2 regions of the Nocardia brasiliensis ATCC 700358 genome follow, and region 2 is predicted to be linked to the other one. Evidence: riboswitches for the same ligand, from Rfam matches in the RefSeq annotation. Region 2 holds a riboswitch; the other holds the start of a gene.
What was found. Region 2 has a riboswitch for S-adenosylmethionine ahead of O3I_RS05265 (bifunctional o-acetylhomoserine/o-acetylserine sulfhydrylase). Riboswitches for the same ligand answer to the same signal wherever they lie in the genome.
Positions count from the first base shown of each region.

Region 1: linked by a shared signal. The riboswitch ahead of O3I_RS11810 (amino acid ABC transporter permease) and the one ahead of O3I_RS05265 (bifunctional o-acetylhomoserine/o-acetylserine sulfhydrylase) in region 2 are both predicted to bind S-adenosylmethionine.

Region 1 is NC_018681.1:2,633,331-2,640,651, forward strand. It holds gene O3I_RS11795 (LLM class flavin-dependent oxidoreductase) at 1-626, opposite strand, end outside; gene O3I_RS11800 (ABC transporter substrate-binding protein) at 631-1,605, opposite strand; gene O3I_RS11805 (amino acid ABC transporter ATP-binding protein) at 1,605-2,372, opposite strand; gene O3I_RS11810 (amino acid ABC transporter permease) at 2,369-3,376, opposite strand; SAM riboswitch class I at 3,636-3,730, opposite strand; gene O3I_RS11815 (hypothetical protein) at 4,029-4,769, shown strand; gene O3I_RS11820 (glycosyltransferase) at 5,079-6,218, opposite strand; gene O3I_RS11825 (LppM family (lipo)protein) at 6,598-7,321, opposite strand, start outside.
Region 2 is NC_018681.1:1,211,734-1,219,054, forward strand. It holds gene O3I_RS05245 (DUF3017 domain-containing protein) at 1-243, shown strand, start outside; gene O3I_RS05250 (oxygenase MpaB family protein) at 307-1,266, opposite strand; gene O3I_RS05255 (TetR/AcrR family transcriptional regulator) at 1,431-2,081, shown strand; gene metX (homoserine O-acetyltransferase MetX) at 2,168-3,328, opposite strand; gene O3I_RS05265 (bifunctional o-acetylhomoserine/o-acetylserine sulfhydrylase) at 3,325-4,653, opposite strand; SAM riboswitch class IV at 4,747-4,857, opposite strand; gene O3I_RS05270 (TetR family transcriptional regulator) at 4,899-5,603, opposite strand; gene O3I_RS05275 (MFS transporter) at 5,719-7,230, shown strand.

The DNA.
Region 1 (7,321 bases), 1.4 Mb from region 2:
GCATACGGTTCGATCGAATAGGTGACGTTGGCCGAGAACAGCGGATCACCGTTGCGCGCGGCGAGTTCCACCGAATCCCGGCTCGTCGCGCTGCCGTGCCAGATCCGGACCCGCGGCTGCCACGGTCGCGGTAAGGCCTTGGCGTCCTTCAGTTCCGGCCGGAACCGGCCCGACCAGGTGACGCTGTCGCTGTCCCACAGCGCCCGGAACAATTCGTAGCCTTCACGATTGCGGTCCCACTGATCGTCGGTGGTGACGTGGAACAGCTCGGCTTGCGCGGCCCCGTTGCCCTTGCCGATGATCAGCTCCAGCCGCCCGCCGGACAGGTTGTCCAGCGTCGAGTAGTCCTCGAACGCGCGCACCGGATCGAGCAGGCTCAACGTGGTGACCGCGGTGAACAGCGTGATGCGCGAGGTGACCGCGGCGAGGTGGCTGAGGATCACCGGCGGTGCGGCCGAGAGGAACGGATCCTCGTGCCGCTCACCGACGGCGAACCCGTCGTAGCCGAGATCCTCGGCCAGCTTTGCCTGTTCGACGACGTTCAACAGGCGTTCCCTGGTGCCGGGCAGCCGTCCGGTCGTCGGGTCGGGAACGCGAGTGACCAGGGTGAACAAGAGGAACTTCATGCGATCACCGCTGTTTCGGCAGGCCGGGCGGATTGATCCGGGACTCGCTGACCTGCTCGGACTTCAGGCCCCACCGATCGATCACCTGCTGGTAGGTGCCGTGCTCGATGGCGTAGTTCAACGCGTGCTGGATCGCGGTGACCAGCCCGGTGTTCTTCTTGGTGAGTACCGCGATCTCGCCCTGCAGCACCTCACCCGCGCCGGAGAAGGTGGCCAGGATCTTGGTCTGGTTGGCCGTGCTGGAGTGATAGATCGCCGTCGGATTCGGTCCGATGTAGCCGTCCAGCCGTTGCGAGGCGAGCGCGAGGTAGTAGTCGCTGACCTGCTGGAAATACGCGATGTCGATGGGGGCCAGGCCTTCGGCGCGGTTCTGCTCGTTCCACTTCACCAGCAACTGCTCCTGGTTGGTGCCGGTGCCCACGCCGATCCGCTTGCCCGCCAAGCTCTTCCGGTCCTGGTAGTCGAGGGTGCTCTGCTTGGGCACCTCCAGCGCGACCGTGTCGTTGCGGTAGGTGGCGAAGTCGTACTTCTCCTTGCGCTCCTCGGTCACCGTGACGTTGGAGATGAACGCGTCCACCTCGCCGGAATCGATGCGCACGAAGTTCTGCGACCAATCCGCCACCTGCGCATCGAGTTTCAGCCCGAGGATATCGGCGATCAAGGAGGCGAAATCGACCTCCGAGCCGACGACGGTCTTGTCGTCGTCGGCATAGAACCGCAGCGGCGGCGCGGTGCCGGACGCGCCGGTCACCACCAGCGTGCCGCGGTCCCGGATCGCCTGCGGCACCTCGGCGGCGATGCTGTCCACCTTGTGCGCGCGGACGCGGCCGGTCTGGGCGGCCGAAAGATCGAACGAGATCGCACCGGCGGGCTGGGTCTGCGACTCCGCCTCGGGATCGGTGCAGCCGGTGGCCAGCAGCACGACGGCGGTCGCGGCGGCGGTGGCCAGAGCGGAAAGCTTCATCGGATACCTGTTCATCAGCGGACTCTGGAGAGGAACGCGCGGGTGCGCGGATGTTCGGGATGGTCGAGCACGGCCGCGGGCGGGCCCTGCTCCACCACGGCGCCCGCGTCGAGAAACACGACGGTGTCGGCGATCTCGCGCGCGAAGCCGATCTCGTGGGTGACGATCACCAGCGCGGTGCCGCCCTGCGCGAGATCGCGGATCACGTCGAGCACCTCGCCGACCAACTCCGGATCGAGCGCCGAGGTCGGCTCGTCGAACAGGATCACGCGGGGGCGCAACGCGAGTGCGCGCGCGATCGCCACCCGCTGCTGCTGACCGCCCGACAACGTGCGCGGGTAGGCGTCGGCCAGCGCGCCGATGCCGACCCGGTCCAGCAGCACCCGCGCCTCGGCCTCGACCTCCTTGCGGTCGCGGCGCTGCGCGGAAAGCGGTGCGAGCGTGACGTTGTCGAGCACCGTCAGATGCGGGAACAGATTGAACTGCTGGAAGACGAAACCGATGCGGGAGCGCTGCTTTCGCACTTCCCGATCGGGCAGGGCGTGCAAAGTGTTGCGGCGCAGGCGATAGCCGATCAACTCGCCGTCGATGTGCACGGTGCCCGCGTCCAGCGACTCCAGATGATTGATCACCCGCAGCAGCGTCGACTTGCCCGAACCGGACGGGCCGATCACCGTCACCACCTCGCCGGATCGGACGGTCAGGTCGATACCGCGCAACACCTCGTGCGCGCCGAAAGACTTACGGACGCCGCGGACCTCGACGGCGGTGGCGGCGGTCATCGAGTCGCTCCTCGGGGTGCGGCGGAACCGGATTCGGCGATCTCGCGCAGCTTGAGCCGGACGCGCTGCAGCGGCGACGGTGGCGGCGTGCGCTGCGCGCCCTTCGCGTAGTGCCGTTCGATGTAGAACTGCGCCACCGACAACACGGTGGTCAGCACGATGTACCAGGCGGTGGCGACCATGAGCAGCGGCACCACCCGGCCGTTGCGGCCGTAGATCACCTGCACCTGATAGAACAGTTCGGCGATCGCCATCACCGACACGATCGAGGTGCCCTTGAACAGGCTGATCACCTCGTTGGTCGCGTTCGGCAGGATAGACCGCATCGCCTGCGGGACCACGATTGTGCGGAACTGTCGCACCCGCGGAATACCCAACGCCGCAGCGGCTTCCAGTTGACCAGCGTCCACCGAGATGATGCCCGCCCGGATGATCTCGGCCGAATACGCGGCCTGATGCAGCGCGAGCCCGATCACCGCCGCGGTGAAACCGCTGATCACGCCGTTCACCTCGAACGTGAAGAACGCGGGGCCGAACGGGATCCCGACCGAGAGCGTGTGGTAGAGGTAGGCGATGTTGAACCAGAACAGCAGCTGCACGATCAGCGGAATCGAGCGGAACGCCCAGATGTAGCACCACGAGATCACCCGCAGCACCGGATTGTTCGACAGGCGCGCGATGGCCAGCGCGGTGCCGAGCAGGAAGCCGAGCGCGGTACCCCACGCGGTGAGCTCCAACGTCACCCGCAGCGCCGACAGCACCGATTTCGCGGTGATGTACTTCGCGAACGTCGGCCAATCCCAGCCGGGGTTGGTCACCAGGCCGTGCACGAACTGGGCGAGCAGGATCAACGCGATCGCGCTGATCACCCACCGCCACGGATGCCAGGGTTTGGCCACCGTCGGGGCGGCTGTCTGCGACAGGGATTCGTGTTCGGCGCGTGGTGCTTTCGCGTCCACGGTGGTTTCGCCGGTCAGAGCTTCGGGGGCGGTGGACGCACTCATGACGCCACCCCGCCGAGGTTCGGCGGCGTCTCGACGGCCATGGCAGCTGGTCGCTCGCTGCGCTCACTCATGGTCGGGGTCCTTCGGAAGAACGAACGTGACCGCGCCGCGTCGGGCGCCGGTCGCATCACCCGGCCAGCGACGGGTGCACACTCTGGCTGCGGGTCAGCCCCGACAGCTCTGGGCGGTCACCTTGCACTGATCGATATGCCGGCGACCCCACCGGGTACTGCGGACAGCAGAGCTGATCACTTCGGTTCCTCCATCGGTCCCGGCGGAAGCACCCGCACCCGGTGAACCGGGGGGTTGCTGCGACGTCGACGAGCCAGGTCTCTCGGTCGCTCTGGATGGTTGACGCCGATCCGGACATCGGGCGATGCCAGGGTCGAGCCGAATTATCATGCCCAGCACGCAAACCCCGACACAAGGAAACCGATCACCGTGAGCGTAGACCTTGCCGCCCCTGCCCACCCCCCGCTATAACCAATAGCCGAACATGCGCTGAGCGTGGCGGGGGCGCGGTGGAGCGGGCCGCGGGACGGGGAGTGCGCACGACACGCCAGAAGGTAGCGATGTCGTATTTCTCGTGGTGCCGACGTTTGCCGGAGTACCGTTCATCTCCCGGTCGTGTCGACGATGAGAAGAGGTCCCTGTGGCCGCAGCACACCGCCTCACCATGCTCACCGCGGCCGCGGCCTGTGCCCTGACCCTTGCCGCGACCGCCCCAGCCGCCGCCACCCCTGACCCCGCCGCGTCCCCTGCTGCCGCGCCGCAGGCTTCGGTTGCGCCTGTTCCGCCCGGGGGTCGGGCCGGTCAGTCCGGGACGACGGCGTCGGATCTGTTCGGGACTTATCAGGCTGCGGTGGATGGGTTGCGGGCGTTCGGGATGCAGCCGTTTCTGTATCCGACGGCGGCGGCGTTCTGCTCGGAAGGGACGACGCTGGGGTTGGCGCCGGCGGTGGCGGGGGCCGTGCCCGGGCCGTGGCCGAAGACGGCGATCACGTTGCCCGGGATCGACATGTCCGCCGTCAAGGCGGGGCAGACCATGTTCACCTTCATGCCGTATGGGCTCGGTCGCGACAGCGTGGACACCGGCGGGATGCGGGTCGCCTGGATGAACGTGACCACCGGGCGCGGGGGCATGGCGTCGATGGGTTCGCTTTCGGATGTCTTCCGCGCGATGGTGCCCCCGGAGGTTCCGCCCGCCCTACGCCCCCTCGCCGAACGCGCCGTCCAAGACTTCTTCGCCGCCGCACTCCCGGTCGGCGGCATCCGCGCGGTCCCGGTCGACACCGGCTCCGGCACCGTCCTGGCCGCTGTCTTCGGCACGGTCGAAAACGGCACCGACACCTGCCTCTTCCTCCCCACCGTAGGCATCACCGAAGTCCCCTGAACTCCCGCACCCCTTCTGCCTTCCCGCACCGGATCTGCCATGGCACAGCGGGTGCGGGAACGCAAAAGGGGTGCGGCAGATCAGAAAACGCTCCGTGGCCAACGTGACGAGTCGAGTTCGACGGTGTCGCTCCGCATCGGGGACTGCGCACCCATGGCCGAGCGCGCAGCATGGTGTCCAACCATGGCGCGGCCTTGTGGGGCTCAGTGCGGTGCGCTGAGTTTCCGCACTGTTCTGCGTTCTCGCACCCGGCAGGTCAGCGAGTAACCGCCCAACTCGACACGCCGTACGACACAAAGGGTGCGGGGATCAGGTGGGGAGGGGGCGGCCCTTCCACTCGAGGCGGCCGCGGCGGTGGGTGTGGTGGGAGCGAACCCAGAGGCGGAGGTAGGTGGCGACGGCGAGGGGGTGGGTCGCGGCCGCAGCGAGGTCGGTGGGGGTGGGGGGTGCGCCGCGCTCGAGGGATCGGGCGAGGAGGCGGGTGGTTATGGCGGCGGCGTAACCGAGCAGGCCGGTGCGGCGGGTGCGGGCGCGGAGGGCGGCCAGGGGTGGGACCCAAAAGGCCAGGGCGGCAAGGGTTCCGATAAGAGAGCCGCCGGTTACCGTGCCGCCGTAGGCGGACCACAGCCAGCGGATGTACCCGGCTTCGAGTTCGGTTGCGTCCCGGTACATTCGGGTGGCGGCCAGGGGACCCGCCGCGACGAGGGCGGTGGAGTGACCGGCGCGGCGCAGGGTGCGGGCGAGGTCGAGATCCTCGGTGGGGCTCGCGGCTACCGCGCCGTGCCCGCCGACGGCGCGGTAGGCGGCGGTGTCGAAGACGAGGAACTGTCCGCAGGCCACCGCGGTGGACGGGCGCAGGCTCCGATTCGCGACGGTGATCGGCAGCGACGCGGCCCACGACCAGCACAGCAGCGGCTGCACCAGCGCTTCGGCGAAGGATTCGGCCCGCTGGAACGGCCACGGCGACAGCAGCGCGACGCGGCGACGGCGGAGTTCGGTGACCGCCGCCGCGATGGTGTCAGGCGCGAGCCGCACATCCGCGTCGAGGAACACCAGCACCGGTGTCCGCACGTCCTGGGCCAGCCGCGCGCACGCCGCCGCTTTGCCGGTCCACCCGTCCGCTGGCTCGGTGTCATTGCGCAGCACCGTGATTCGCGGATCGCCCGCCGCCGCCTCGAACGCCACGCCGTAGGTGTCGTCGGTCGACGCATCGTCGAGCACCGATACCCGCAGTCGCGCGACCCCACGCTGCGCCCGCAGGTCCGCGAGCAACCCCGGCAGCCGCGTCGCCTCGTCGCGCGCCGGAACACACACGGTCACCGGCTCGATCACACTGTCCGCCTGAGCAGTCAACCGCCGCACAGTAACCCAGTTGTACGCCGCAATCCCGGCACCGACCAGGGCCACCCCACTCCCCACCGAAGTCAGCAACGCCCCCACGTCGGCCATACGTCCCGTCAACCGCCGCAAGCCAACCCAACCTTCCGCAGCATCGACTGCCCCGCACCCGTTCTCGCCGAATCCAGCGATTCCACCGTATCGGCGCCCGGTTCCAGCGAGTGCCGCGCGGCACTCCGGCCTTCTCCGGCGACTCCGGTAGGGACACCCGCCGCAGTGGTCTCCGCCGGTGACAGTGAAATCCGCAGGTCGGCCGCCTGTGCTGCTATTCGTCGCAGGGTGATCCGGCTGCCTACGGCCACTCCGGCAGCCGCCACACCGCACCTCGCTGCCGCCGGCGATATCGCCATGCCGGCCGCGTGTGTCGGTAACCGGAGCAAGGTGATCCGGCTGTCACCGAGCAACCCTGTGCCGGCGAACCCTTCCAGGCCTACCAGCGGTTCTGTTTGACGGTGCGCCACCAGCGGCTCCAGGAGAATCCGGTCGGGGCGCCGGGGGCCGCGGGGTTGCGGTCCATGTAGGCCATGGCGGCGATGATCGCGGCTACCGCGAGGGTGATGCCGCCGACGATGCCTGCCCAGCCCGCGAAGGAGCGGGTGTTGGGGTCGGCGTAGCTGACTTCGGCGCGCAGGGTGGAGACGTCGCCGGGCGGCAGTTTCCAGGACACGATGTTGTCGCCTTCGCGGTTGCCGTTGGTCTTGGCGACCCGGGCCGGGAACGCGACGGTGAACTGGACGTCGGAGCCGTGCGGCGGCACGGATTTCAGGTCGACCCGGCCGCTGAGGCTGACCAGGTCGCCGGTGCGCTGGAACTGCAACTGGAACATGCCCTGGGTCTGTTCGGACAGCTGGCCCAGTTGGGCGACTTCGCCGAAGGACATGTCTTCGAAGAACACCTGACTGCCCAGGTAGCCGTCCTGGCTGTAGGGCTCCACGCGCACCTTCGCGGCGAGCGAATCGGGGGCCTTCAACTGCGGGCCCTTGTCCTTGGGGTCGGTCGGCACGACCGCGGCGACGATCCGTCCGGAGACCCGATCGTTGGACGAGACACCCATCGAGACCTGCACGCGCAGGCAGCCCGCGAGGACCGGAACCAGCAATGCCGTGAGCAAGACGGCCGCGGCGATACGCCTGGCGAGGCGGGGCGTCCGCGGC
Region 2 (7,321 bases):
GTGCTCGTCACGCTGGTCATCCTGGTGGCGATCGTGTTCGTGGCCCAGGATCGCTGGCGCCGCGGCGCCCTGTTCTTCGGCGGGGCCACTTTGCTCGCGGCCGCCTTCCGGCTGTGCCTGCCGACCGCGCGGGTCGGTCTGCTCGCGGTGCGCAGCAAGCCTTTCGATGTGGGCGCGCTGACGCTGCTCGGCTCGTCCATCGTCTTCATCGCCGCGACGATCAACACCCTCGGCGTTTTCTGAGCGCGGGACCCGCCGCGCCACACCCCTCGACGCGGCGGGCGGATCCCGTGAAATACCTTCCGGTCAGGCCGATTCCGCGACGAGCGACGGTACCGGCCGGGCGCCGCGACTGCCGTAGAGCGCGCGGGCCTGCGCCGGCGTGACGGTTTCCGGCGAGGTCGGCGGCGCGGCGTTGATGTGCTCCTTCAGGATCTGTCCCGCCATCGGCGCGATGAACGGCGCCGCGGCGAGCAGCCCGAACGAATTGAATCGGCTGAAGCTCCACACCAGGACCTTCGCGGGAATCTTCACCGCGAGATCGACGATGCCCCAGCGATCGAAGCGGCCGAGCTTGCGCATCCACTTCGGCAGCGTCGCCACCGAGGCCAGCGAAAGCAGCCTGCTGCCAAGGGCATACGCGAGTCCGGCGCCGTTGCGCGGCGAGGTCCACAGCAGGTGGTGCATGCCCTCTTCGGCGCGTTCCGAGGTGCACAGGCGGGGGCGCACCCGCTCGAAGTAGGCGCGTACCTCCTCGCGTGAACGGGGTACATCCTCTGGCTTGCAGGTCTGCAGTTCGGCCGCGATGGCGCACTCGTGCCAGAACCGGGTCTCTTCTTCCGGCGAGAGCGGGCCGGGGCCGAATACCTCGTAGGCCTTGAGCACCGAGTGCCAGCCGGTGATGTGGATCCACAGCTGGGTCTCGGGGCTGTTCGCGCTGTAGCGGTTGCCGCTGATCGGTTCGATGCCCGTCATCGGGGCGTGCACCTGCATCAGGTGTTCGGCCGCCTGGATGGCGGTGCGACCGTCGGCGATCGCGGCGATCAGGAAGTAGGAGAAGGTGTGGTCGAGCCGTCGGCGCGGGTTGCTGTAGATGCCCTGCGAGTCGGCGACGGCGGCGGTGAGGTACGGGTCGAAGTGCTCGAGCACCACGGCCCGCTGGAAGCCGATCACCGCGGTCGGCGCGGTCCAGATCTTCCAGCTGGGCGAATCGGGGCCGAAGAACCCGTAGTCGTCCCGGCGCAGGGTGGTCGGATCGAAGTGCATCACGTGCTCCTTTGCGGTGATCGCCCCTGGGCGCGGGGGTGAATGCAACGCAACCGTAGCAATTGCGTGTGTCGAATACAACGGGGGCGTAGCATTTGTGACCGGCGGATTCCCCGCAGGTGGGCGAATGCTGTCAGGATGGACCGCATGGAGGTGAGGCGGCAGTGACCACATCGCGTACCGCGGCGGAGCGGCCGCGTCGCCGTTACGCGCCGCGCCTGCCGCCCGAGCAGCGCCGGGCCCAGTTGCTCGACGCCGCGTTCACGGTGCTGGGCCGGATGGAACTGCACGAGCTGAACATGGAGGCGGTCGCGCAGGAGGCCGGCGTCGGCAAGCCGGTGCTCTACACCGTCTTCAAGACTCGCGCCGAACTCGTTGCGGCACTGCTGGAACGGGAACGCGAGCGCGGCCTGGAACAGGTCGCCGCCACCCTGCCGACCGATCTGATCGGCGCCGACCCCGTGGTCGCCGCCTCGGCCACGGTCGAGGCGTTCGTCGGTGTGGCACTGGAGAATCCGACCCGCTGGCGGCTGATCCTCGCCGGGCCGGGCAACGCGCCCGACGAATACCGTGAGGCCCTGCGCCATTCGCGGGCGGGCATCTTCGATCAGGCCGAGGCGCTGGTGCGGATCGGCACCGCACTCGAACCGCGTTGGGCCGGTGTGGATTCCGCGCTGCTCACCAACTCGCTGCTGCAGGTGGCCGAGATGCTCGGGCGGTTGGCGGTCAGTGAACCCGACGAGTACCCTCGCGAACGCCTGCAAGGCTTCGTGCACGCCATCGTCCGGCTACTCGTCGGCGCCCCAGCCCCATAACCCCTGCCGCCGCGCACATCTCAGCACCCCGCGCACGAATTGATCAGCGATTCTGTGCGCGCCAAGACAATTCGTGCGCGTGAACCTCAGGTGGCGGGTTGCCGAGCGGCGCGGGCCAGCCGCACCGTTTCGGTCAGCAGCTTCGCCACCGCTGCCGCCTCGGTGAGGAAGCCGTCGTGACCGTCTCGGGAGTGCACGACCTCGAGGCCGTCGCAGCCGGGCAGCCCGTCGGCGAGTTCCTGTTGGGTGCGCAGCGGATACAGCCGGTCGGAGTCGACACCGCCGACCACGCACGGCACGGGCGTCGCGGCCAGCGCCGCCTGCACCCCGCCGCGGCCGCGGCCGATGTCGTGCCGGTTCATCGCCTCGGTCAGCAGCACATAGGTGCCCGGATCGAACCGGTTGCACAGCTTGTCGGCCTGGTGGTCCAGGTAGCTCTGCACGGCGTAACGCCCACCGCGCCAAGGATCTTCGGCGCCCTGCGCGCTGTTCTCGAAGCGGTGGTCGAGCTCGTCCTCGGTGCGATAGGTGAGGTGCGCGATGCGCCGGGCCAGTCCCATGCCGGTCATCGGCGCGCGGTCGGTGTCGTGGTAATCGCCGCCCTGCCAGTCCGGATCGGCTTTGATGGCGGCGATCTGGGTGGTCTGGGTGCCGATCTGATCGGCGGTGGCGCGGGCGCCGACGGCCAGTACCAATGCGGCGCCGACCCGGTCGGGACTGCCGACCATCCACTCCAGTACCCGCATACCGCCCATCGATCCGCCGACGACGGCGGCCAGCCGCGTGACGCCGAGCCGATCCATCAGCGCTGCCTCGGCGGTCACCTGGTCGCGGATGGATATCTCGGGAAACCTTGCGCCCCAAGGCTTTCCATCGGGCGACAGGGTCGACGGCCCGGTGCTCCCCTGGCAACCGCCGAGCACGTTCGTCGCGATCACGCACCACTCGTCGGTGTCGAGCGGACAGCCCGGACCGACCATGCCGTCCCACCAGCCGGGCAGCGGGTGGATATCGTCCGGGAAGCCGACCACGTGCGAGTCGCCGGTGAGCGCGTGCTCGACCAGCACCACGTTGTCCAGCTCGGGGGAGAGCTCGCCCCACCGCTGGACCGCGAGATGGACCTGCGGAATGACCGCGCCGCTCTCCAATCGAATATCACCGACCGGGATGATCCCGAGCCGTCCGTCCGGCGGCGGCAGGGCCACCCCGGACGAACGGCGGAAACTCGGTTCGGTACCCACCGTCACGTCGCCGCCGCCGTGAAGCCGGCGCGCAGATCGGCCAGGATGTCGTCGATCCCCTCGATGCCCACCGCCAGCCGGACCAACCCCGGAGTGACGCCCGCGCGGAGTTGTTCGTCCGGCGTGAGCTGCGAATGTGTGGTCGACGCGGGGTGGATCACGAGAGAACGCACATCTCCGATGTTAGCCACATGGCTGTGCAGGACTAATCCGTCCACGAACTTCTTGCCCGCATCGACACCACCGCGCAGCTCGAAGGCCACGATCGCGCCCGCGCCCTTCGGCGCCAGTTGCCGGGCGCGTTCGTACCACGGTGACGTGGGCAGACCCGCGTAGCTGACCGAGGTCACGTCCGGGTGGGTGCGCAGGAATTCGGCGACCGCCGTGGCATTGGCCACATGTCGCTCCACCCGCAGGCTCAGCGTCTCGAGACCCTGGCTGATCAGGAACGCGTTGAACGGTGAGATGGCCGCGCCGAGGTCGCGCAGCAGTTGCACGCGGGCCTTGAGCGCGAACGCGGGCGCGCCGAGATCGGCGAACACCGCGCCGTGGTAGCTCGGGTCCGGGGTGGTGAAACCGGGGTAGCGGGACTGTCCCTGCGCGTCGGTCACCGTCCAGTCGAAGGTGCCGCCGTCGACGATAACGCCCGCAATAGCCGAGCCGTGTCCGCCGAGGTACTTGGTCGCCGAGTGCACCACGATGTCGGCGCCGTGCGCCAGCGGCTGGATCAAATACGGCGTGGCCACCGTGTTGTCCACGATCAACGGCAGCCCGGCCGCGTGCGCGACGGCGGCGATGCCGGGGATGTCGAAAATGGCGCTGCTCGGGTTGGCGATGGTCTCGCCGTAGCACGCCTTGGTGTTCGGCCGGATCGCGGCGCGCCACTGTTCGAGGTCGTCCGGGTCGTCGACGAAGGACACCTCGATGCCGAGTTTGGGCAGCGTGTAGTGGAAGAGGTTGTAGGTGCCGCCGTACAGGTGCGGGCTGGACACGATGTGGTCGCCGGCCGCGGCCAGGTTCAGGATCGCGTAGGTCTCCGCGGCCTGCCCGGAGGCCAGCAGCAGTGCGGCGACGCCGCCCTCCAGCGCGGCGACGCGCTGCTCGACCACGTCCTGCGTGGGGTTCATGATCCGGGTGTAGATATTGCCCGGCTCGGCGAGGCCGAACAGCGCGGCGGCGTGATCGGTATCGCGGAAGGCGTACGAGGTGGTCTGGTAGATCGGCAGGGCCCGGGCGCCGGTACCGGCGTCGGGCGTTTGGCCCGCGTGCACCTGCTTGGTCTCGAAGGACCACTGACTCGGATCGACCTCGGACACGGTGGGGTCAGTCATGTCGGTTTTGCTCCAAAGAAAAGGTTGCTCGCCAGAACTGCTGGGTTATCGGGGCGCAGGCGCAGAACAACAACACATTTCGGGAACCTCCTGGAAGCGCGCTTGCTCTCGACCGTCGAGAGCCGGGTCATCACCCGGAGCACCCCACCGCTGCTGGAGGGTTGCCGACCAGCGAGCCGGGGCTTGGCGCTGGTACTCATGACCTGACCGCGATCATAACCGGCGCGGCCGCGGCCGCCGCAACCTCACCCCGCGGCGGCGCTACCGGTACCGCAGCACAAGCGCAGGAACTCGTCGAATGTCGTGGTAAAGGCCGTGCGCGCGGCCTGGGCCGCGCCCTCGAGATCATCGTCGTCGAAGACTGCCTCCTGACATTCCATGCCGACGTGCCCGATCAGCTGCCAGGTGCCGAGGATGAGCCGTACCGGCAGTGCGTCGGGCGTGGTGTCGAGCCGCTCGGCGAGCACGCTCGCGATCGCGGCGTTCTTGCTCTCGGCGTGGTCGATGCTGCGGGTGCTGACCGCCGCGCTGCTGCGCATGATCCGCCGCATCTGCTGGAACTGGCGGAAGGTCACCGGGTCGGTGCTGTCGTTCGTCGACGCGCTGTCGACGACCCGCAGGAACGCTTCGCGCAACGCGTGCAGTTCGTTCCCGGTGTGCGGCAGTTCGCGCAGGGTGTGCGCGACCGCCGCGCCGAAGTCGACCACCGGCCCGAGGACGATGTCTTCCTTGCTCTCGAAGTACCGGTTGATGGTGCGCGGCGAGATATCGGCCGCGTGGGCGATCTGTTCGATCGTGGTCGCGTCGAATCCCTGTGCGTCGCACAGATTCAGGCCGACTTCGATGATGCGCAACCGCGTCTGCTGCTTCTTCCGCTCGCGCAGGCCGGGGTGGGGTTGCGGCGTGGGGGCCGCGGCGTTCGCACTCGTCGGCGTCGGTGACTCGAGCATGCATCCATGCTATCGCAATCGGGTCGGATCGTGTCATTAACAGACAACTGTCGTGTTACGACATTTTTCTCTTGACGCCAAATGTCGCGCAATGCCAGGATGGCAACACTTCGATATGAGGGAGAAGACAGTGACCGACACTGCGACAGCGGTAGCAGTTCCAGAAAAACAAGGCAGTTCCGCGCGCTGGTTCGCCCTCGGCGTCATCGCGTTGGCCCAGCTCATGGTGGTGCTCGACGCCACCATCGTGACGATCTCGCTGCCCTTCGCGCAGCAGGACCTCGGCATCAGCGACGGCAACAAACAGTGGATGCTCACGGCGTACACGCTGATCTTCGGCGGCCTGCTGCTGCTCGGCGGGCGGCTGGCCGACTACCTCGGCCGACGGCGGATCTTCATCGTCGGTCTGATCGGCTTCGCGGCCGCGTCGGCACTTGCCGGTCTCGCGCAGAACGGGGCCGAGATGTTCGCCGGACGTGCCCTGCAGGGTGCCTTCGCGGCGTTGCTCGCGCCGGCCGCGCTCTCGCTGCTCTCGGTGACCTTCACCGAACCAGGTGAGCGGGCCAAGGCCTTCGGCCTGTTCGCCGGGATCTCCGCCGGTGGCGCCGCGCTCGGCCTGATCGCCGGTGGCGCGCTCACCGAATACGCCTCGTGGCGCTGGTGCCTGCTGGTGAACACCCCGATCGCGTTGCTCGCCCTGGTCGGCGCGCTGGCCTGGGTGGTAAAGGATGTGCCGACACCGCGGACCGGCGGCTACGACGTGCCCGGCGCCGTCACCGTCACCCTCGGCCTGATCTCGATCGTGTACGGCTTCAGCCGGGCCGCCGACGACGGCTGGCTGGCGGGCAGCACGCTCGGCCTGCTGGTGGCCGGTGCCGCGCTGCTGATCGCGTTCGTCGCGATCGAGCGACGCTCGGCGAATCCGCTGCTGCCGCTGCATATTCCGGGTGAGATCAACCGGGGCGGCGCGTTCCTCGCCGCGCTGCTGGTGCCGATCGCCATGTTCGCGATGTTCCTGTTCCTCAGCTACTACTTCCAGATCACGCTCGGCTACTCGTCGCTGAAGGCGGGCTTCGCGTTCCTGCCGTTCCCCGCGGGCATCGCGATCTCCGCGGGCGTGACCAGCGCGCTGCTGCCGAAGATCGGTCCGCGGCCGCTGATGGTGGCCGGCGCGGTGCTCGGCGTGCTCGGTCTGCTGTGGCTGGCCCAGCTCGGTTTCGGGGACGGCTACGCGACCAGCGTGCTGCCCGCGCAGCTGCTGATCGCGCTCGGCATGGGTCCGCTGTTCGTCGGCATGCAGACCGTCGCGCTGCATCAGGTGGAAGAAGCGGATTCGGGCGTGGCCAGTGCGCTGCTGAACGCCGCACAGCAGGTCGGCGGCGCGGTCGGCACGGCGCTGCTGACCACCATCTCGGTGCAGACGGCCAAGAGCTACGCCGAGAGCCACGCGACGCTGGACAACCTGCTCGCCCGCGCCTCGATCCACAGCTACGACGTGGCGTTCTATGTCGGCGCCGGGTTCTTCCTGGCCGCCATCCCGGTGATCTGGCTGATGATCCGGGACCGGCCGGCGAACCTGATCGAGGGCGCCGACGACGCGGCGCGCCCGGTGCACGTCGGAGTCTGATCAGCTGGATAACGACTCGGTCCGCGGATCGCCAGGCGGCGGTCCGCGGACCTATCGTGGGGGACGCGGGCGACCTGCGCATTGCGCCGTA